DNA from 3 places in the Thaumasiovibrio subtropicus genome. Region 2 is predicted to be linked to each of the others. Evidence: predicted binding sites of a transcription regulator. Region 2 holds the regulator's gene; each other region holds the start of a gene.
The links. Region 2 encodes CRP, which controls carbon source genes, mostly activating them, when cyclic AMP is high. Its sites were predicted from a motif close to TGTGANNNNNNTCACA; they were not measured.
Positions count from the first base shown of each region.

Region 1: a site for CRP is predicted at 1,750-1,765, ahead of dinG (ATP-dependent DNA helicase DinG). Genes of this name have one in related genera too.
Region 3: a site for CRP is predicted at 2,390-2,405, ahead of mlc (sugar metabolism global transcriptional regulator Mlc). Genes of this name have one in related genera too.

Region 1 is NZ_AP023054.1:1,059,558-1,067,217, reverse strand. Features, by position in the region: gene TSUB_RS05080 (YccT family protein) at 1-251, opposite strand, end outside; gene TSUB_RS05075 (porin) at 333-1,331, opposite strand; gene dinG (ATP-dependent DNA helicase DinG) at 1,877-3,952, shown strand; gene TSUB_RS05065 (sulfite exporter TauE/SafE family protein) at 3,993-4,766, shown strand; gene TSUB_RS05060 (primosomal replication protein) at 4,775-5,320, shown strand; gene TSUB_RS05055 (histone deacetylase family protein) at 5,313-6,239, shown strand; gene rsmS (pleiotropic regulatory protein RsmS) at 6,282-6,449, shown strand; gene TSUB_RS05045 (sensor domain-containing diguanylate cyclase) at 7,027-7,660, opposite strand, start outside.
Region 2 is NZ_AP023054.1:233,070-240,729, forward strand. Features, by position in the region: gene TSUB_RS01120 (aspartate aminotransferase family protein) at 171-1,379, shown strand; gene astA (arginine N-succinyltransferase) at 1,505-2,527, shown strand; gene astD (succinylglutamate-semialdehyde dehydrogenase) at 2,552-4,015, shown strand; gene TSUB_RS01135 (DUF1338 domain-containing protein) at 4,020-4,814, shown strand; gene crp (cAMP-activated global transcriptional regulator CRP) at 4,903-5,535, opposite strand; gene TSUB_RS01145 (OsmC family protein) at 5,783-6,187, shown strand; gene TSUB_RS01150 (phosphoribulokinase) at 6,267-7,136, opposite strand; gene TSUB_RS01155 (YheU family protein) at 7,194-7,424, opposite strand; gene TSUB_RS01160 (hydrolase) at 7,531-7,660, opposite strand, start outside.
Region 3 is NZ_AP023054.1:1,182,272-1,189,931, forward strand. Features, by position in the region: gene TSUB_RS05580 (amino acid aminotransferase) at 1-157, opposite strand, end outside; gene asnS (asparagine--tRNA ligase) at 445-1,848, opposite strand; gene mlc (sugar metabolism global transcriptional regulator Mlc) at 2,482-3,711, shown strand; gene TSUB_RS05595 (LON peptidase substrate-binding domain-containing protein) at 3,782-4,360, opposite strand; gene bioA (adenosylmethionine--8-amino-7-oxononanoate transaminase) at 4,591-5,865, opposite strand; gene bioB (biotin synthase BioB) at 5,983-7,035, shown strand; gene TSUB_RS05610 (8-amino-7-oxononanoate synthase) at 7,032-7,660, shown strand, end outside.

The DNA of each region.
Region 1 (7,660 bases), 830 kb from region 2:
TCTAGATTAAAAATATAGGGCTTAGACGTGAAAACCTCGTCTCGGCTACCACTTTTCACTTCGCCATCAAAACGAATCACAATTTGATTTTCGCCCTCAGGCATCTCTTGAAACTCGAAACGCTCAAGAGAAGAACTCTCTTTCTCTTGGCCATTAACCACCAAAAACTTAATGTTTTCGTCTAGCTTTAACGTCGCAGCGCTCACTGAAGTGGTGAACATCACTGCCGCAGCAATAAGCAACTTTTTCATTCGTGCTCCTTTTGTTGAACCTAAAAAATCTTACCTGATCAAAAAAGCCGCCCAAAGGCGGCTTTTTTAGAAGCAGTTCAATTAGAACTTCACTTCCATACCAACAACGTATGCTACGTCGTCTAGCGCGTCTTTAACATCGCTGTCTAGGAACGCGATCTCACCGTACGCTTTCACGTTTTTGTGAAGCTTCTGAGTTACGTTGAAGTAGATTGAGCTTGCATCAGAGTTATCTGTGCTAGGTTGGATAACTGTGTAACCACCCGCAAAAGTAGTCTTATCCATGGTGTAGTCAGCAGAAATTGCGATTTGATCGAAATCTGACTTACCACCCGCTTTCGCATCTAGCTCACGATTACCGTAAGAAGCAGCAAAGCTCCAATCGCCGAATACGTAGTCAACTTCAAAGTTAAAACCAGTCTCGTCGATGTCTTTGCCAGTAGTGTGCTCACCGTTGTAGAAGTAAACGCGTGCATCTAAGTCGCCAAAACGTGCACCTAGGCGACCGTCAAAAGCTTGAACTTCTTCACCGTTTACATCTTGTCCATTAGGAGCGGTAGCATCAGGAGTACCTTTTTTGCCATCTTCTTTGATAGACGCTGAAACGCCTGCATAGAACTGCCCGTTATCGAATACATACTTAATAGCTTGTGAGCTTTGCGCCACTTCGAAACCTAGCTCGTCACCGCCGAACTCGATGTCTTTTGTGTTACCAAGGTCATCGTTGATGAGTAGTTGACGACCGAAAGTGACAGTACCGAAGTTACCCGCTAGACCGATGAAAAGTTCGTCATTCTTAACGGTTGCATTGTTATCGTAAGTATCTTCAAACTTAAACCCGATACCACCAACTGCCGCTAGGCTGTCAGTTGCTTGTACATTGATGTCGAATTTCAGGTCGCCATCGTCTAGACGGATTTGATCTTCAGCATCTTTCTTAACACCTTTGTAGTACTGAACTTCAGCAGCACCAGATAGGTCAACAGTTACGCCTTTGTCGTCATATAAGTTGATGCCTGCAGTTGCAGAACCTGCCGCTAGTAGTGCTGGCACAGCCAGAGCTAGGATAGTTTTTTTCATGATAGTCCACTGCCTTTTCTTTTATGGTGGAATCCTTTCGGATTTCCTTATCATTTCTCTTTGACGCCGCTTTTCTTTAATTGAAGCAGTCATCAAAAAGCGTCTTAAATTGCGAGACTTATCGTGCAAGAGATCATAATTAGTGTCAAATCATCAAAAAAAAACACAAAAAAATCAAATAAGGCAACTTAAATCAAACACTTATCACTAAAAATAAATGAAACAAGAATGTAATACACTGTTTCTGTGTGATAAATCACTGACCAATATCAATAAGAAAAAACAGATTAATAAACTATATAAATACAATAAGTACCCAACAAATTAGAACATATAACCAACAATACAAATATAAACAGTCAATAATCTAATCCTCAATTATCAAACCAAGATTTATTTGTAAGGTTCAATCTTTTTTTGTGATTAAAGTCACAAAGTGGTCACAAAAGATCGAAATAATTGGCTCAAAATCACATTTGGCATCCGAGCCACCTCATATTCGATCTGTGATATACTCCCGCCTCCTCGACCAAATCCAGAAACTTATGCTGAATAAACCTGTCCAAGATGCCATCCGGCACTGTTATCAAAATTTACAAGCGCAGTTGGACAATTTTATCCCTCGCCGTGCTCAAAATTACCTCGTTGCAGAGATCGCTAAAACACTGGGCGGTAGTTACGATAAAAAAAGACGCATCTTGGTGGCTGAAGCAGGCACTGGGATTGGCAAATCTTTATCCTATTTGATCGGTGCCATCCCGTTGGCGATGGCCAGTAACCGAAAAGTAGTCATCTCTACGGCCACCGTGGCACTTCAAGAGCAATTACTCCACAAAGACTTACCTTTACTCCAGCGTATCTACGAAAAAGAGGTCACTGTTCAACTGGCGAAAGGCAGGCAACGCTATTGCTGCAGTGAAAAGCTCATCGCATTTGCGGAGCCCGATAACAGCCACCAAATCGCATTATGGGAGCAAAAGCCTAAAAGGGCCGATGTAGAACTGGTTAAGCGCTTATTTTCCGCACTAAAAAATCAGAAATGGGATGGTGACAGAGATAGCTGGCCTACTCATATCCCTGATCAGCTTTGGCAACACATCATGGCGGACAAACATAGCTGTCATGCCGGCTTGCCATTGCATCGTCACTGCCCATTTGCCAAAGCTCGGGACGGTTTAGAAACCGCGGATGTCATCATTGCTAACCATGCCCTACTCATGGCAGATGTTGAGCTGGGTGGTGGCGTTATACTCCCTGAACCAGAGTCGACCTTTTACCTCATCGACGAAGCGCACCATCTTCCGCAGGTCGCACGCGATTTTTCTGCAGGCGCAGCCAGTTTAATGGGTGCCGCTAGCTGGCTAGAAAACCTCAATCAACAAGCGAGTAAGATCGCAAACGTCGCAGATATAAAGCAAAGCGGCCGCTTTTTGAATCAACTCCAAGACCAATGCCAGTTTCTCATCCCTGAGCTTAGAGATATTGCTAAGCAAGTCGACCCCGCCGTTTTTGCTGATGATGAAACATACCGCTTCGAACACGGTGAGTTACCTGAGTGGTTGTCTCTGTCTGCCAAGGCAATGGCGGAAAGCAGTAAAAAAGCGCTACAGAGTTTAGGTAAAATTCATGATCTTATTTCAGAGCGCATAAAAACCAATGAGATCGCGCCTCGGCTTGCAGACCCTGCTCTCGCTGAATCTGGTTTTTTTCTGCAACGACTAGAGAATCTCGAGAAGGTCTGGGGATTGATGGCCCAACCCAACAAAGACAAAGGCGCACCGCTTGCGCGCTGGCTATCAAGGAACAAAGAAAAGGATAACGACTATATTGTCGAGGTCTCACCACTCGAAGTGGGATACCGACTCGACAGCATGCTCTGGAGCCGCGCTTGTGGCGCAGTACTCACCTCTGCGACCCTTCGCGCACTCAACCAATTCACGTTTTTCTGTCGCCAAGTCGGTCTCGCTGAAAATGACGGCTCTCAATATCTGGCTTTATCTTCTCCGTTTAACTACACAGAGCAAGGGCGCCTTGTTATTCCAAACATGCGTTACCTTCCACAAGACCAAGGTTTTACCCAAGAACTAGAGGAGAAGGTGCTGGAATACCTTGAAGGCGAAACGGCCAGCCTTGTACTTTTCGCGTCTTACTGGCAGATGAATCAAGTTGCCCAAGCAATAGAGAAAACCTGCATCCAACGCGGGTGGCTGTTATTAGTTCAAGGAAGTGAGTCACGTCAAAGCCTACTAGAAAAACATCGCAACGCCATTGCCAAAGGTAAAACCAGTATTCTTTTTGGCACCGGCAGCTTTTCCGAAGGTCTCGATCTACCAGGTAAGCTATTAGAAAACGTGATTGTCACAAAAATCCCCTTTGCCGTGCCCACCTCGCCGATTGAAGCCGCGCACGCTGAGTACATTGAATCTAAGGGGGGAAATCCTTTTCTTCAAATTACCGTACCAGAAGCCAGTAAGAAGCTGATTCAATCTGTTGGTCGATTACTGCGTAAGGAGCATGATTCTGGTAGAGTTGTCATCCTTGATCGACGTATCATCACAAAACGCTATGGAAAAGCGCTCCTTGATGCCCTTCCCCCATTTACTCGGGTGATAGAGAAATAGCAACAATTCCATAATCGTACCTATATAAATAGAAGAAACTATGATTGATCTGTTTGACCCGAGTGTCATTGCGATATTGGCAACTGTGGCCTTCACTGCTGGTTTTATCGATGCCGTCGCCGGCGGTGGTGGCATGTTAACCATTCCTGCTCTCCTTTGGATAGGTTTACCACCGCATGTTGCACTTGGTACAAACAAGCTCGCAGCGAGTTTTGCCTCCAGCACCGCTGCATTTACTTACTATCGAAAAAAGCTTTTTACCCCCAAGTTCTGGATACTTTCATTTGTCGCGACCCTTTTCGGAGCCATTGCAGGTACCCTTTTTGTCGATATCATTAGTACGGTTTGGTTGGAGAAGGCACTGCCATTGATTATCTTAGCAGTGGCTCTCTATACGCTTTGGCACCCTCAACCCAAAGGAAACAGCCACCAGCTACCTGAGAAAAACAGCGCGTTAACCAAAAAGCAAATCAGTCAAGGTGTCACACTTGGGTTTTATGATGGTGTCGCTGGTCCCGGTACAGGTGCTTTCTGGACAGTTTCAACGATGGCTCTATATAGGATGGATATACTTATCTCATCTGGACTATCTAAAGCGATGAACTTTACGAGTAACATAACCTCTTTCGTCACCTTTGCATTACTTGGGCACGTTAACTGGGCGATTGGACTCACGATGGGAATCTGTTTGATGGCTGGTGCTTGGATTGGCGCTCACTCTGCGATACGTTTTGGTGCTAAATTTATTCGTCCGGTATTCATTACCATGGTTATGGTCCTAGCCGTGAAACTCGCTATTGATGCCTGGTTGTAGGAAAAACAATGAATATTCAGCGCTTTCACCAACACCTTAGTGATTTACGTCAGCAAGCGATAGCACTCGACAGCCAACGCGGTGAGAGCCACAAGCCACTCTTTGACGAGCAACTTTTTTCTGGACATCCCAAGTTGCTTGGCCCTTGTGTTGAACAAGCACAATATCAACTCAGCTTGGTAGAAAAGTGCCTGACATCTGATGCCCCAGATCCCGTTAGGTTGGGATACTTATGTGATCATCTCGCCCTGCAAATCCATGGTTTGCAGCGTGAAATAGCAACCACCAAACTTCGTGCTGTCGAACCAAGAATGAAACCTCGTTTCCACAAATCGCTGGTCACATTACGCCAAGATCTGGCGCAGCACTTAGAATGGGAACGCCGTTTATTGCAGATGTGTAAATCGAAGCAACAAGATGTTGAACATGCCCCCGCCATAGCCGTCGCACAAGAGCAGCAGGCATTACTTGCCGTCGAAGGGCGGCTAGAGCGTTGCCGTGCCGCAAAGTTAAAACTCGAGAAACAGATCCATTACCAAGAGCGCTATGAATAAACCTCTCACTTGCATCTATCACCCGGTTTACTCCTCACTCGCACTGCCTGAGAACCACCGTTATCCCATTCAAAAATATCGATTGCTGTTTGAATCACTGGCTCAACACGAATATTTGCAAGACGGGCTCACCATCATTGAGCCTGAGCCTCTAACTACAGCACAGGTCACACAACTCCACTGCGAACACTATATTGAGGCTCTGTTTAGCGGCAAGCTCCCCGCATCTAAAATGCGTAGAATTGGATTTCCTTGGAGTCAGCAACTCATTGAACGCACCTTGACCTCGGCTGGGGGGACATGGGAAACCGTTAAGCAAGCACTGGCGCACGGATTAGCGATTCACCTTAGCGGCGGCTATCATCATGCGCATCACGATTTTGGTAGCGGATTTTGCTTAATTAACGACCTCGCTATCGCAGCAAACCTCGCGCTCAATGAAGAGAAGATTGAGAAGGTGATGATCATTGATCTCGATGTTCATCATGGGGACGGCACCGCCACAATCACCGATAACACTGACAAAATTATCACGGTGTCAGCACACTGCGAGAAAAACTATCCCGCCCGCAAACCGTCCTCAAGCTACGACTTACCGTTGGATAAACATACTTCAGATCATGAATATCTACAGTTGCTGCATCAATTCATCCCACTCTGGTTAGAGCAACACCAACCCGACCTTGTTATCTATGATGCGGGTGTCGACATTCATATTGATGACGAACTGGGATATTGCGACATTTCAACCAAGGGGCTTTACCAGCGAGATCATTTTATTTTGGCTGAATGCCTACGAAGAGAGATTCCAGTCGCAGCAGTAATCGGTGGTGGTTATCGCACAGAGCAAAGCGCGCTAGTTCCACTGCATCAGCAACTCTTATGTGCTGCAAAACAACTTTGGTATCAAAGCCAATAAAAATCTGTTAGCTTGACGCAGACTTAGAGAAAGGAATTAAACATGTCATCACTGGACCAAGCTCCCGCAGAGATCAAACTCGCTGTCGACCTCATCTATCTATTAGAAACCAATGAAATTGATCCTGAAACCGCATTAAGAGCCATCGAGATTGTCAAAGATGACTTAGAACGAAAGTGTGGCAAAACAGAGAGGGTTGACAACGAATAACCTTCGTTTAGCGAATCACTAAAGCGCCAGTAAACATAATTGCGGTGAGTACCATGAGGGCATTGTAGTATTTCATTGCGGCATCCTTACAAAATCTGAGAAGCTAACTTGGAGAATGCTGCTGATGTTAACTAAGTTATCACTCCCTCGCTAGCGCCAATCCACTAAGTTTCGATGTAACAGCAAACCCTCCCTGCAATCGATTACTTTTTGTGGCAAATTTTGTGAGCTTAATGCGGTTATTGATACGTTTTATGCCTCTAACACCATGTTTTATATTGTTTTTAATCAAAGCGTTCAATTCAGATGCAACAAGTTGCTCCTTAGGTATTAATCACAAACGAACAAAGCATATGGCATCGTGTATGACTTTACCTCACTCAACTCTCGATGACAGCAAGGTTCTTCAACGATTAGAGACTGAATTGAAAAGGGAATTGTACGCTCTGAAAGCAGCTTCAAGCTTGTATAACGGTATTGGGCATACAGAGGAATGAAAACCAAACAAATAACACGCTTTCATCAGTAGCGTTGGCTGCAGTCTCTAGTGTACAAAACCACCGCTTCACACACGGCGCTAACGATCTTCTCTTGGTAGAATTAACTGCTTTTCATCATCCAACTCATATTGATGAAAACGATTCCGCCCTTCAGCTTTCGCTTTGTAAAGGCTTGAGTCGGCATGTGCGACCATAGTGTCAATCAAAGTATCAGTATCGGTGTTAAGATGTTGTGTGAACTTGAAATGGCAAATGCCCATACTAACGGTCAGCATTTCGTCAACAATATCGATATCGGCAATATTATTCATGACACGCCGACAAGCATTCTCGACTTCGAGCTGTGTGGTTTCAGGCAGCCACACTAAGAACTCTTCGCCACCATAACGGGCGACAAAGTCATAATCGCGAAGCGTATTTTTTATCGACTGAGCGACAGCATACAAGACCTCGTCACCGACTTGATGGCCATATTTATCATTCAACTTTTTGAAAAAATCGATATCAATCAACACCAGCGAAGCAAGCTGGCTATTCCGGTTGATTCTGTTTACTTCTTTTCGCAAATACTTGAACATCGAACGACGATTAGGTAGTCGCGTTAAGCTGTCTGTCGAGGCTTGCTCGACCAGCTTTTGATTCAGCAGTTGCAATTCCGTTTCTTGCTGAAGTCGAATCAGCTCGACCCCTATCCAAGACGCCATCAAATTC
Region 2 (7,660 bases):
TATTGCGTCTCAATGTCTTAATAAATGCCAATAAAAACTGCATAACTATGTCTTACTCTGCCATCGCTATGGTATGAATAGAAGAAAGAACAGCAGATTCTGCTATTGAATTGGTTAATAAATTGTTAATACTGTCAGGAAGTCGCTGCACAGTGGAAGGAGTGAGTAATATGGAACAGACAATGAGTCGATCCCTATTTGATGAGGTGATGGTGCCTTGTTATGCCCCAATGGAAATGATCCCTGTGCGCGGAGAAGGGGCAAGCGTTTGGGATCAGCAAGGGAAGCATTACATCGACTTTGCGGGGGGGATCGCCGTAAGTTGTTTAGGCCACGCTCATCCAGCCATGGTCAATGCGCTCACCGAGCAAGCCAATAAGCTTTGGCACCTCAGCAATGTCATGACGAATGAACCGGCGTTGGCGCTCGCAAAGCGACTGACAGAGATCAGTTTCGCCGAAAAGGTGTTTTTCGCCAATTCTGGGGCCGAAGCGAATGAAGCGGCATTGAAATTGGCCCGTCGCATTGCCTTTGAAAAACATGGTGCGGAAAAATCGGAAATTATCGCCTTTAGCCAAGGATTCCATGGTCGCACATTCTTTACCGTCACGGTGGGTGGTCAAGCGGCATATTCAGATGGCTTTGGCCCCAAGCCTCAAGATGTCACCCATTTGGATTACAACGACCTTGCCGCACTTGAAGCGCATATTTCTGATAAAACATGTGCCGTTATGATGGAACCGCTGCAAGGTGAAGGTGGCATCATTACGCCGAGCGATGCGTTTGTTCAAGGTGTTCGCGCACTGTGTGATAAGCACGATGCATTGCTTATTTTTGATGAAGTACAGACAGGTAACGGCCGTACTGGGCATTTTTATGCATACCAAGGCCAAGGTGTGACGCCGGATATTCTCACCACAGCAAAATCACTTGGGGGTGGCTTTCCTATTGGTGCGATGTTAACAACATCAGCGTTAGCCGCACACATGAAAGTGGGCACGCATGGTTCAACCTACGGGGGGAACCCATTAGCTTGTGCCGTCGCGAATGCAGTGATTGATGTTGTGAGCACGGATGAAGTGTTGGCGGGCGTCAAAGTCCGTGAAACTTGGTTCAGAGAAGGTCTCGGCAAGATCAACGAGAAATACCAGCTATTTAGCGAGATTCGTGGTCAAGGTTTGCTTCTTGGCGGGGCGTTGAATGATGCTTGGCAGGGGCGTGCAAGAGACATTCTTATCGCGGCAGGTCAGGAAGGGCTTCTTGTCTTGGTCGCAGGACCAAACGTTGTTCGATTCACACCTTCACTTGTTATCTCACAGCAAGAAGTGGAACAAGGTCTTGAAAGACTGGAAAGAGCAATTGCCAGCTTAGCAGTATAAATCTCCTTAACTAGCGCCCCAGCTTTGTGGGCGCTGGCTACACTAAAGGGACCTAAGCCATCTTTTCATTGGCTCTGTGAGGTCGCTTGGGTATCGCACCGCTGGCGTACAGGAGGAAGGATTGCATGCTTGTTATACGTCCTATCACCATGGCTGACTACCCTGCGTTACTCACTTGTGCTAAAGAGTCTGGCCATGGCTTTACATCCCTACCCGTGAGTGAAGAGTTACTCAAAAAGCGTATTGCTCATTCCGAGCAGAGTTTCGCGCAAGTTGTCGATCATGCGGGTGACCAAGGCTATTTGATGGTGGCTGAAGATATCTCCACAGGAGACGTTGTCGGCACTACTGCGATTGAAGCCGCGATCGGGCTCGATGTCCCTTTCTACAGCTATCATCTTTCCAAAGTCGTCCATTCATCGCCTAAGCTTGGCGTACATAATGTCGTTGAAGTGCTTGCACTGGGAAATCACTACACAGGCTGCACCGAAATTTGCACGCTCTTTCTGCGCGAACGGTGGAGGAAGGGTCTCAATGGCAAACTGATGTCAAAGTGTCGCTTTCTTATGTTGGCTGAACATCCAGAGCGTTTTTCTGAAACCGTGTTCGCCGAAATGCGTGGTGTGTCTGATCCTCAAGGAAACTCGCCATTCTGGGCGTGGCTCAAAGAGCACTTCTTTTCTATCGACTTCACCTTGGCCGATCACCTGACAGGGATCGGTAAGAAAGGCTTTATTGCCGATTTGATGCCAAAGCACCCAATTTACGTCAGCTTGCTGAGTAAAGAAGCACAGGCGGTGATCGGTCATGTCCATGACAACACGCGACCAGCCTTGAGGTTATTGGAACAGGAAGGCTTCTCTTGCCGCGGTTATGTCGACATCTTTGATGGCGGGCCAACGGTTGAATGCGAACGTCGCCACATAGAGTCTGTCCGTCACTCTTTTCAAGCGCAGGTCGAAGTGGGTGACGTTAACGCGGGTGAGCCCTTCCTCGTCTGCAATAGCCAGTTTGCTGACTTTCGTGCCACAGCCGCTGATCTGCATTATGACGAAAAGCGAGGGGTGGTTGTCATGGGCGCTGAGATTGCCGATGCGCTATTGGTAGAGGCCGGAGAGACGGTACGCCTGTTGGCAATGCACGAGTGAATCCCAGATAGATAAGGAGTCGCCATGAGTACTCATTGGATTGCGGGGGAATGGGTGAAGGGAGAGGGCGCAGCAATGCAGTCTATCAACCCCTATAGTGAAGCGCGGGTCTGGCAGGGTGATAGCGCATCTCCGGAGCAAGTGTCTCTCGCGGTTGCTGCAGCGCGTGCCGCATTTTTGCAGTGGCGTCAGACGTCTGTTGATGAACGTTATGCCTTAGTGAACCGCTTTGCGGAGCTGGTTGAAACGCACAGCGAAGAAATCGCCCGAACAATAGCGGAAGAGACGGGCAAACCGTTGTGGGAAAGCCGTACTGAAGCCGCCGCGATGAAGGGCAAAATTGCGATTTCAAAGCGCGCGTTTGAAGAGCGAACCGGGGAGCGAGCTAAATCCCTTGGTGATACCGCCGCCGTTTTACGTCACCGTCCTCTTGGTGTGTTAGCCGTGTTTGGCCCTTACAATTTCCCCGGCCACCTTCCCAATGGCCATATCGTGCCAGCACTACTGGCTGGCAATACTATTGTCTTTAAGCCGTCGGAGCTGACGCCTAAAATGGGAGAGCTTGCGATCAAACTATGGCAACAAGCTGGACTTCCTGCCGGGGTAGTGAACTTGGTGCAAGGTGATAAGTCGACAGGCCAAGCGCTAGCGAGTCATACAGGCATAGATGGACTGTTGTTCACGGGAAGCGCGCATACGGGGCATCTGTTGCATCAACAGTTTGCGGGTCAGCCAGGAAAAATGTTGGCATTGGAGATGGGAGGAAACAATCCGCTGGTTGTCTCTTCGCATTGTGGGGAAGTGGATGCGGTTGTTTACACCATCATCCAGTCAGCGTTTATCAGCGCGGGTCAGCGATGCACATGCGCTAGACGGTTATACCTACCCAACGGAGAGATAGGTGATGCGATTGTTTCGCGTCTAGTTCAAGCCACCAAAGCGATTCAAATTGGTGGGCCTTTCGATGAGCCCGCACCTTTTATGGGACCGCAAATATCATCGGTCGCCGCTGACGGTATTATGGCGGCGCAGCAACGACTTTTAGAGTTGGGTGCTGCTCCTCTGTTATCTGCTGAGCGAGGTGTGGGCGCAGTGGTTACGCCATCAATCTTGGATGTGAGCGCGATTGAGACATTACCGGACGAAGAGTACTTTGGCCCCTTGTTGCAGGTTGTTCGCTATACCGCTCTCAGCGAAGCGGTAGAGCTGGCCAATAACACCCGTTTTGGCCTGTCTGCGGGCCTTATCTCTACCGATGATTCGGAGTGGGACTTCTTCGTGCAACATATCCGTGCTGGGATAGTAAATCGAAACCGGCAACTCACTGGCGCGAGTGGGGATGCGCCTTTTGGCGGGCCGGGTGCATCAGGAAACTTACGGCCAAGTGCGTATTATGCTGCGGATTATTGCGCTTATCCCATGGCGTCAATGGAGGGAGAGACCCCATTGATGCCAACGCAACGTTCCCCCGGACTCGAAAACTGGTGATGCTATGTATAAAAGACTGTTTGAACACCTATGGCAAGATTATACGCGTCGACTTTGTCCCTCAGCATTGCGTGTTCATGCGTTGCTGAGTGAAGGAGAGCCGTTGGTTAATGACCATATTGCGTTACGCACATTTAATTTGCCTGATGTGGGGTTGGATGCGTTGGCTGCGCCGTTTATCGCTGCAGGGTACGTGCGAGGTGGGGAATACCATTTTGAGAAAAAACGCCTCTATGCTGAGCATTTTGAGCATCCGGATCCTGAAGCACCGAAAGTATTCATCAGTGAGCTGTTAGTTGGACAGTGTTCAAGCCGATTGCAATCCGATGTGCGTGCATTGGTCGCGCAAATGGAGACACCGTTGGACCCGCATGGTGCTTTTCTCTCGTTAGGGCGACCATGGCAGTTATCTCTGTCAACGTATCAAGCCTTGGCGGAAGAGAGTGAATATGCGGCATGGGTGGCGGCCCACGGTTATGGCGCAAATCACTTTACGGTCAGTATAAATGCACTATCGACGTTTGACGAAGTAGAAACAGTGAATACCTATTTGAAGCAACATGACTTCGTGTTGAATGATGCTGGCGGCGAAGTCAAGGGAGGACCAGAGGTACTCTTGGCACAATCATCGACCATGGCTGATGCCGTGCCAGTGACATTCAGTGACGGTGAGGCCACTGTTCCGGGCGGGTTTTATGAGTTTGCTAAACGTTACCCACAAGCGGATGGGCGATTATACCCCGGTTTCGTTGCTGCATCGGCAGATAAGATTTTTGAGAGCACCCACCGAAACGGATGAAAGGGAAAAGAGAAGCAAACAAAAAGCTCGCCTAGGCGAGCTTTTTTGATTCACGTTTGCCGTTGAGAAGGCGACTGCTGAGAGCAGATTAACGCGTACCGTATACCACGATAGTTTTACCGTGTGCAGAAATCAGGTTCTGCTCTTCTAGCATCTTCAAGATACGACCAACCGTCTCTCGTGAACAGCCAACGATTTGACCGATCTCTTGACGGGTAATCTTGATCTGCATGCCATCAGGGTGCGTCATCGCATCCGGTTGGCGCGCTAGGTTTAGCAGTGTTTGTGCGATGCGGCCTGTGACATCGAGGAACGCTAGGTCACCGACTTTCTGGCTAGTGACTTGCAGACGGTTCGCCATTTGCGCAGAAAGGCGCATTAGGATGTCTGGGTTCACTTGAATAAGCTGGCGGAATTTCTTGTAAGAAATTTCAGCAACTTCACATGGGGTCTTGGCACGAACCCACGCCGTACGCTCTTGACCTTCTTCAAATAGGCCAAGCTCACCGATAAAGTCACCTTGGTTAAGGTAAGACAGGATCATCTCCTTGCCTTCTTCATCCTTGATCAATACTGCAACTGAGCCTTTTACGATGTAGTAAAGGGTTTCACCCTTCTCACCTGCATGGATCAAAGTACTTTTTGATGGGTACTTGTGAATGTGACAGTGAGACAGGAACCACTCTAAAGTTGGATCAGTTTGAGGTTTACCTGGAACCATAAAAATAACTTCCTCTGCATTTGTTGCCCAACAACGATATCCTTATAATCGAGCATTAACTCAATGGTATTGGTGCGTTGTCTAGGATATGTAGTCCGCTGCGACGCTGCAAGCGTACTTACCAAATTTATTCCTGAGTTTACCGTGTTTTGGCGTCCTTTTCTTGATGTAGATCGATGAGAAACGGGCATTTTTTACTCATAAGTGTGCACATGATCACACACTGACGAGATACTTGGAGAGACTTATGCAGTCACGAGTCAAATGGGTGGAAGGAATGACCTTCTTAGGTCAGTCCGATTCGGGTCACAGTGTAGTGATGGACGGCAATGGTGGAGAGAAAGCCCCAAGCCCAATGGAGCTAGTGTTAATGGCTGCTGGCGGCTGTAGTTCTGTTGATGTCGTCGATGGATTGAAAAGCGCGGCTCAGCAAGTGGTTAGCTGTGAGGCGGCGTTAACCTCACAGCGTCGTGATGAAGCGCCACGTTATTTTACGGCAGTGAATGTCCATTTCACCGTCACTGGTCATCAACTGGACAGCAAGATTGTCGAGCGTGTCGTGGCTGACTCACTTGAGAAATACTGTTCTGTTTGCCTGATGTTGGGGAAAGGTGTTGAGATGACACACTCCATTGAGGTCATTGAAGCCTAGCGCGCAGCGGTAGGGTTTGCCACTAAAAAGGGACGCTGTTGCGTCCCTTACTTTTTTCGGCTCTCCAGGTTTCTAAAACCTAACCAATCTTACCGGTCTCTATTAGGTTTTGAATCAATGGGCGCATGATCAGCTCCATTGCAAAGCTCATTTTACCGCCCGGGACCACAATGGTGTTGTGACGCGACATAAAAGAGCCTTGAATCATCGAAAGTAAGAATGGGAAATCAACGTTCTTTATCCCACGGAATCGGATCACGACAAAGCTTTCATCGAGTGAAGGGATACCTTTCGCATTCAGTGGGTTCGAGGTATCAACAGTGGGAACGCGCTGGAAATTGATATGGGTGCGCGAAAATTGCGGCGTGATATAACTGAGGTAATCGTCCATTGAACGGACAATGGAATCGGTCACCGCTTCGCGTGAGTGGCCGCGGTCACGCGTATCACGAACAAACTTTTGGATCCACTCTAGGTTAACAATGGGCACCATACCAATGAGCAGGTCAACATGCTGAGAGACGTTAACATCACCATCCATGACCCCACCATGTAAGCCTTCGTAAAACAGCACATCGGTGTTTTCAGGTAACGTTTGCCAAGGCGTAAAAGTGCCCGGCATGAGGTTGTACGGGACGGCTTCATCAAAAGTGTGCAGATAGCGACGGAATTTCCCCGTTCCATCTTCACCATACTGCTTAAAAAATTGCTCCAGCGCTTCGAAGTCATTAGCTGCCGGTCCAAAGTAGCTGATATGTCGGCCTTGCTCTCGGGCTTTGCGGATCTCTACGTCCATCTCAGGACGCGTGAAACGGTGGAAGCTATCGCCTTCGAGCCATGCGGCATTGATGCGCATCATATTGAACATTTTGCGGAAGGCTTCAGAGGTGGTGGTGGTGCCAGCACCCGACGAACCTGTTACCGCGATAATGGGATGTTTTGCAGACATAAGCTACCTGAGGTTAACGCATTAGATGCAAGTTATTAACAGTCTATGCATCAGAGATCAAGTGATAGAGGCGGAACTGAGATCACGCCTAAGTTTGATATCTACTGTTTCATGGAGTTGTGAAAAAACGATGACCGCCTCATCGCTTTGCAATAATTGCTTGAGGTTATTGACTTTTTCCTCAAGAGAAAGCTCGCTTTCGCCATAGTCAGTGCCTTCTCGTAACACAACGCTTTCGACTAAATTGTCGAAGGTTTCGGAGTCTAATTGTTGCCAGGGAATAATCATGACGCTCGAATATACTGCATAAATAGTTGTTGATAGCTTACCTTATATACTCAAACCACCTCAAGATGCAGGTTTCATAAGCGGCTTAGCCCACAAGTCGTCAAACTCACCTGAGTTTTTCGCAGAGTGCCGCTTGAAACCACGAAGGCACGGTTTGCTCTAGCCAGAAGTGTGGCGCTCGGAGCGTGCCTCCAACAAAACCTACATGGCCGCCTCTATCGAGCAAATCATAGTGA
Region 3 (7,660 bases), 950 kb from region 2:
CCGCTTTCTTCACGGTACCTAAAACGGGCGTGTTACCTGATTCGTCTTTGTAGATACCAACACCCAAGTTAATTTTCTCTGGGCGGCTATCATTCTTAAACTCTTCCGTGAGACCTAGGATAGGATCGGCGGGAGCGGCTACGATTTTCTCAAACATTTGCGTCATCCATGCGTAAGTGAAGGGGGATACTCCCTTTATACTTTTGGACGCGAAAAATCGCAATGGTCTGTCACAAAAATTACGTAAATCTTCTATTTTTATGTTACTTGCAGAGCAAAACGGAGAAAAGAGACGTTTTCTAGTGGCTGAGCGGCGATTTGAGGGTGTGTTTATTTCTTTTCAGCGTCGCAAGGACGCGGGATACAACAATGGCTTTGTTTCGATAATGTAATAAAAAAGGCCGCATCTGTGCGACCTTTTGGATTAAAACGTCTGAGTGACGTTTAAAAGTTTGCAGAACGTGGCGTACGTGGGAATGGAATCACGTCACGCACGTTGCCCATACCCGTTACGTAAGATACTAGGCGCTCGAAACCTAGACCGAAACCCGCATGTGGCACGGTGCCGTATTTACGTAAGTCACGGTACCAGCTCATGTGCTCAGGGTCGATGCCCATTTCACGCATACGTGCGTCGAGTATATCTAGACGCTCTTCACGTTGAGCACCACCGATGATTTCACCGATGCCTGGTGCTAGAACGTCCATCGCAGCAACCGTTTTGCCATCGTCGTTAGAACGCATGTAGAAAGCTTTGATGTCTTTCGGGTAGTTCTTAACGATAACAGGCGCTTTGAAGTGTTCTTCTGCAAGGTAACGCTCGTGCTCAGAAGACATATCGATTCCCCATTCAACTGGGAATTCGAATTCGCGACCAGAATCGAGAAGGATTTGGATTGCGTCTGTGTAGTCAACTTGTGCAAAGTCAGAAGCAACAAACTGCTCTAGGCGAGTGATGGCTTCTTTGTCGATGCGTTGCGCGAAGAACTCAAGATCGTCGCGGCATTCAGCCAGTACGGCTTTGAATACGTACTTCAGCATATCTTCAGATAGCTTAGCGATATCTTCCAGGTCAGCGAACGCTACCTCAGGCTCAACCATCCAGAATTCTGCTAGGTGGCGGCTAGTGTTTGAGTTTTCAGCACGGAACGTCGGGCCGAAGGTGTAAACCTTGCTCAATGCGCACGCGTACGCTTCTGCGTTTAGCTGGCCAGATACGGTTAAGAACGTCTCTTTGCCGAAGAAGTCTTCGTTGAAATCCACATCGCCTTTGTCAGTGCGAGGCAGGTTTTCCATGTCTAGCGTTGATACGCGGAACATTTCACCGGCACCTTCCGCATCAGAAGCAGTGATTAGCGGCGCAGAGACCCAGAAGTAACCTTGCTCGTGGTAAAAACGGTGAATCGCTTGAGATAGGCAGTTACGAACACGAGCAACCGCACCGATAACGTTCGTGCGTGGACGCAGGTGCGCGACTTCACGAAGGTACTCGATGGAGTGGCGGGTTTTCGCCATCGGGTAGGTTTCTGCGTCTTCAACCCAACCGACAACGTTAACACCCGTTGCAGCGAGCTCGAAGTCTTGACCTTTCGCCGGTGAAGCGACGACGGTACCGGTGACTTCAACAGAGCAGCCCGTTGTTAGTTTTAGGACTTCTTCGTCGTAATTATTCAGATTATTAGGGACCACGGCCTGAATCGGGTCGAAACAAGAGCCGTCATAAATGGCAAGGAAAGAGATTCCGGCTTTAGAATCTCGACGTGAACGGATCCAACCACGAACAGTGACTTCACTGTCTACCGCGATTTTACCGCTAAGCACGTCTTTTACAGGCGCGTAAGTCGTCATGCTAAATCTATACTCCATGGAGGCACGAACATGTGCAGTTTTCTTAGTGTGAAACCAGCAATATTACCTGTCTGACCAGCGGCTTCAACCCTTGTGTGGTCTAGAAAGGCAAATTGTTGGTGATAACGGGTAATGACTGGTTAACGATTGCACGAAATTGGCAATAATGCGATAGAAATTTTTACTAGCCGACGGTTCAGCGCCGAATGGTGAGTTTTTCGCAGTTTTCTTAAGCGATAGCGAGTCTTAGGGAAGTCGTCTGGAGAGAAGCAGGGGGGCGACAAAAGAGAAAAAACAGTGCGCTACGAGTAAATGCTCTCAAAATGTTAAAATTATCTATAAATCCCATACTAAATTTGAGAAAATAATTGCTCACTATTGATGCTTCTTAGTGATCTTGAAGCAAAGTTTCTATTGTCTAAGGCATAATGTTCAGTCACTACTGTGATATTAGATTATTTTTCGATGAAAAATAAAGCAGCTATAAAAATGCGATAATTGGGCTGTTCATCTTAAAACGTGTCTAAGAAAAGTAAAACAATGTGATTGGAATCACGTACAGATAATAATCGGCTTAACAATTTCTTCGCAAAGTAAAAAAATACTTTCATTGTCTTAAATCGGAGTTCCGGGATGTATCTTGCCCAACCAGGTCATATCGATCATATTAAGCGTAATAATGCGGGCACCGTGTATCGCTTGATCGATCAAAATGGCCCGATATCAAGAATAGAACTCTCGAAAAAGAGCCAGTTAGCCCCTGCCAGTATCACCAAAATCACCCGTGAGTTGATGGAAGCGCACCTGATTCAGGAGACGCAGATCATCGAGCCAGCCAGTCGTGGTCGACCTGCGGTGGGTTTACGTACCCGAAATGAAGGGTGGCAGTTTCTATCGATTCGTTTAGGCCGCGGCTACATGACGATTGCGCTACATGAACATGGTGGTGATCTATTAATTGATGAGCGTTTAGATATTGCAGAGCGCCATCAAGACGCATTGATTGAAAAGCTTGTAGTTGAAATTCATCGCTTTTTTGCCGACCACGTCAGTGAAATTGATCGTGTGACAAGTATTGCGATATCGCTACCCGGTTTGGTGAATGCGGGCGACGGTATTGTGATGCAGATGCCTCACTTCGATGTCGATAACATGCCGCTGGGTCCACGTATTCACGAAGCGATCGGTTTGCCTGTATTCATAGCGAATGATACTCACGCTTGGGCATTGGCCGAAAAACTGTTCGGAAACTCACAAGAAGAAGAAAACTCTATTCTCGTGTCGGTACACCACGGTGTGGGTGCCGGCATCGTGCTTGACGGCAATGTGTTACAAGGCCGTTTAGGCAATATCGGCGAGATGGGGCATATTCAAATCAAACCGTTTGGGAAAAAGTGTTTTTGTGGCAACCATGGTTGCTTGGAAACGGTGGCTAGCCTAAGTGCGGTGAAAGCGCAGGTTGAAGCGATGCTCGCAGAAGCTAAGCCGCTAGAACCGCGTCCCTCATCTTTACATGGTGGGCCAATTACGGTTGAGCGTATTTGTGAAGCTGCTGTTGCGGGTGATCCGCTCGCCAAGCAGGTGATCGTGGAGTTGGGTCATAACTTGGGGCAAGCGATTGCCATTATGGTCAACTTGTTTAACCCGCAGAAAATCTTGATTGGTGGGGAATTTAACCGCGCCAAAAAAGTACTTTACCCAGCGATTCGTGAGTGTGTTGAAAGTAGTTCTTTACCTGCATATACCAAAAACTTGGTGATTGAAGAGAGCTGCTTTTACACCCAAGCAACCATGCCCGGCGCAGCACTGGTGAAGAAAGCCATGTACACGGGTGAGTTGTTAATGAAGATGATTGACGGTTAATCGAGCGTCTATGCGACAAATTGAGAGCGCGGCAGTGATGCCGCGCTTTTTTTATGCGTCGTCTTTCGGTTTAGTGGAGTTGCCTTGAACCGACGACCATGGTGGAGAGATACGACATGGCTTCAAGATGGTTAGGTTGAGCGAGGTACCACTGTTTTTGGTTAGTCGCGAGTTGGGATATCTCTAAAAATCGCGCGCAAACCCAAGCTGGGTCGTTAAACTCCGGTTTTTTGTAAAGGCTACTGAGTTCAGGGTGGTTATGAAAAAGCGACTGCAGTTTTTGGCTGAGTTGTTGATGGATTTGCGCGTCACAGGCTGTGGGTTGCCAACCCGCCGTGCGCTCTGTTTTTGCTGTCCACAAGCCGTCCTCTTCTTGATAGGGCTCATGAATTTTTACAACGTGCATCCCCTTGATTTCGATCCCCAAGGTGCCATTTTCCATCGGCCGCACATCGTTGACCTTGACCAGTGTGCCGTATTGGCAGACTCGCTCACCTTCTTGCATGGCCATCACGAAGCCTGTCTCATGTTCTAAGCAAGATTCCACCATTCTTAAGTAGCGAGGCTCAAAGATGCGAAGCTGCGTTATCCCTTTGGGAAGAAGGAAAACGGACAGTGGGAACAGGTAGTGATTCATGATTAATCCCATAAGCACCTCATCGAAATCTGCTTGAGTCGCGCACGATTGGGATCCCACCCGTTAAGGGCAAACAAGATCACAAATAGGCATGCAATTTGGTTACTTTATCATCAAGCAAAAGTGACTTCGAGTCGATTGCCGTTGGGAAAGTGGAATCTGCAAGGGGGCGCAAAAAGTGGAAAAAAATATTCACCTGAGAGACAAGATAGCCCAAGCAGGAGTGGGCTATCTTCACCATATTACCCTTTTTGTACCAGTGCGTTCTCGACAGCGCTTTGAATGGCGATGCAGAGTTTTTCGATGTCACTGTCTGGGGTGATATAAGGCGGCATCATATAAACCAACTTGCCAAAGGGGCGAATCCACACGCCTAGATCAACAAAGTGCTGCTGGATTTTCACCATGTCGACAGGGTGGGTGAGTTCGACAACCCCAATCGCACCTAGCCAACGGACATCGGCGACCAAATCGTACTTGGCAAGCGGTGCCAAACACTCAGCAAACTTAGCTTCGATGCGTGCGACATCCTGCTGCCAATGGCCTTCTTGCACCATGCCTAAACTTGCATTAGCGACCGCGCAGGCTAACGGATTACCCATAAACGTTGGTCCATGCATAAAGCAACCTGCTTCACCGCCACACACAGTGTCAGCAACATGCTTGGTGGTCATGGTAGCTGATAATGTCATATAGCCGCCTGTCAACGACTTACCTACACACATGATATCAGCCTTGATCCCGGCATGGTCACAACCAAACAGCTTACCCGTACGGCCAAAGCCCGTCGCAATTTCATCAAGAATCAGCAAGATGCCATATTCATCGCAAAGCAGACGGACTTGGCGCAAATACTCTGGGTGATAAATCCGCATTCCCCCAGTTCCTTGCACGATAGGCTCAAGGATAACCGCGGCAATATCTTGGTGGTGCTGAGCTAACTGGCTTTTAAAACTGTTGATATCTTCTGGGTTCCACTGATCCCAGAATTGGGTTTCTGGCGATTCGGCAAACACGTGCTCAGGGAGAAAGCCTTTATAGAGGCTGTGCATCGATGTATCTGGATCTGTTACCGACATCGCGGCAAAAGTATCACCATGGTAGCCGTGGCGTAAAGTCAGGAACTTAGCACGTTTCTGGCCGCGCGAATGCCAGTACTGCAACGCCATCTTGAGGGCAACTTCGACAGAGACTGATCCAGAGTCGGCGAGAAAGACGTGATCGAAGCCACTCATACTGAGCAATTTCTTACCAAGCTCAACAGCAGGCGCATGGGTGATACCCCCAAACATTACATGAGACATCTTGTCGATTTGCGCTTTCGCAACGTCATTCAGCACCGGGTGATTGTAGCCATGAATAGCTGACCACCAAGAGGCGGTGCCATCGATTAAGGTTTCACCTGTTTCAAGGTAGAGTCGATTGCCTTCTGCGTGAGTGACAGGAAAGCAGGGGAGCGGGTTCAAAGTGGAGGTATAAGGATGCCAAAGATGCTCACGGTCGAACTGCAAATCAATCTGCATGGTTAAATTTTGTCCAGATGTTAACTTGGTGATGGGATATTGGTTGACAGTCTACTAACTAAACGTAGACTAGCCAAGCATTACACATGGAAAAAGATAAAAGGTGAGCTGGTGGAAATTCGTCACAACTGGACAGTAGGTGAAGTACGCGATCTGTTCGAACTGCCCTTCATGGATCTGCTGTTTAAAGCACAACAAGTGCATCGTCAGTATCATCCCGCCAACAAGGTACAAGTGAGTACCCTGCTATCGATTAAAACAGGTGCTTGTCCTGAAGACTGTAAGTACTGTCCGCAGAGCGCGCGTTATACGACGGACGTCGAGCGTGAACGCCTTATGGAAGTTGAACGTGTCTTAGATGCTGCTCAAAAGGCCAAGTCGTCGGGATCAACTCGCTTCTGTATGGGCGCAGCATGGAAAAACCCGAAAGAGCGTGACATGCCGCATCTAAAACAGATGATCAAAGGCGTGAAAGAGATGGGGTTAGAGACCTGTATGACGCTCGGCATGTTGACGCCGGATCAAGCAACAGATCTCGCTGACGCTGGTCTCGACTATTACAATCATAACCTCGACACCTCGCCAGAGTTTTACGGTCAGATCATTACTACGCGCACCTATCAAGATCGCCTTGATACGCTCAGCCATGTGCGTGATGCTGGCATGAAGATCTGTTCAGGCGGTATTATCGGCATGGGTGAGTCAGCCAATGACCGTGCAGGGTTGCTTGTTGAACTCGCGAACTTGCCCTTCCATCCTGAAAGTGTCCCTATCAACATGTTGGTGAAAGTCAAAGGTACACCACTAGAAAGTGTTGACGATGTGGATCCTTTTGATTTCGTTCGCATCATTGCGGTCGCGCGAATCATAATGCCGGAGTCGGCGGTGCGATTATCGGCAGGTCGTGAAAATATGAACGAGCAGATGCAAACACTGTGCTTTATGGCAGGTGCGAACTCGGTCTTTTATGGTTGCAAATTGCTTACCACGCCAAACCCAGCTGAAGATAAAGACATGCAGTTGTTCGCGAAGCTGGGTATTAATACGCAAGAGACGTCTCAGAAGCCTGATGAAGTCGAAGAAGAAGCATTGATGGAGCAGGTTGCCGAGCGTGTTGCAGCGCGTCCAACCAAAGATGACCTCTTCTACGATGCGAGCGTATGAGTCGGCACACCCGAGAGTTAGCGTGGCGCGCTGAACTTGATGCGCGGACAGCACAAGGGTTGCGCCGTCGTCAGCAGGAAAACCGCTTTGCGTCACAGCAGGTGATTAACTTTTCGAGCAATGACTATCTCGGTTTATCTCAGGCTGATGCGGTTAAAAACGCCTTTCAAGAAGGCGTTAATCAGTATGGGGCTGGCAGTGGTGCCTCCCCGTTAGTCACCGGTTTCTATCCCGCTCATCAAAAGTTGGTGTCACAATTGTGTGATTGGCTAAACAAACCCTGTGCACTGCTGTTTAGTAGTGGGTTTTCGGCGAATCAAGCGCTGCTTTTTACCTTGTTACAGCGTGAAGATGTTGTGCTTCAAGATAAGCTGAATCATGCCTCGCTCCTCGAAGCAGGGCAGTTGTCACCAGCAACACAATGGCGTTTTCGTCACAATGATATGCGCGATTTGGAAAAGCGTCTTCAGCGACACATGCCCTTGCTGACAATCACTGAGGGTGTGTTCAGCATGGATGGTGATAAAGCGCCATTGACTGAAATGGCCCAACTGTGTGCCGACGCAGACAGTATGCTAATGGTCGATGACGCTCATGCGATTGGTGTACTCGGCGAGCAAGGTGA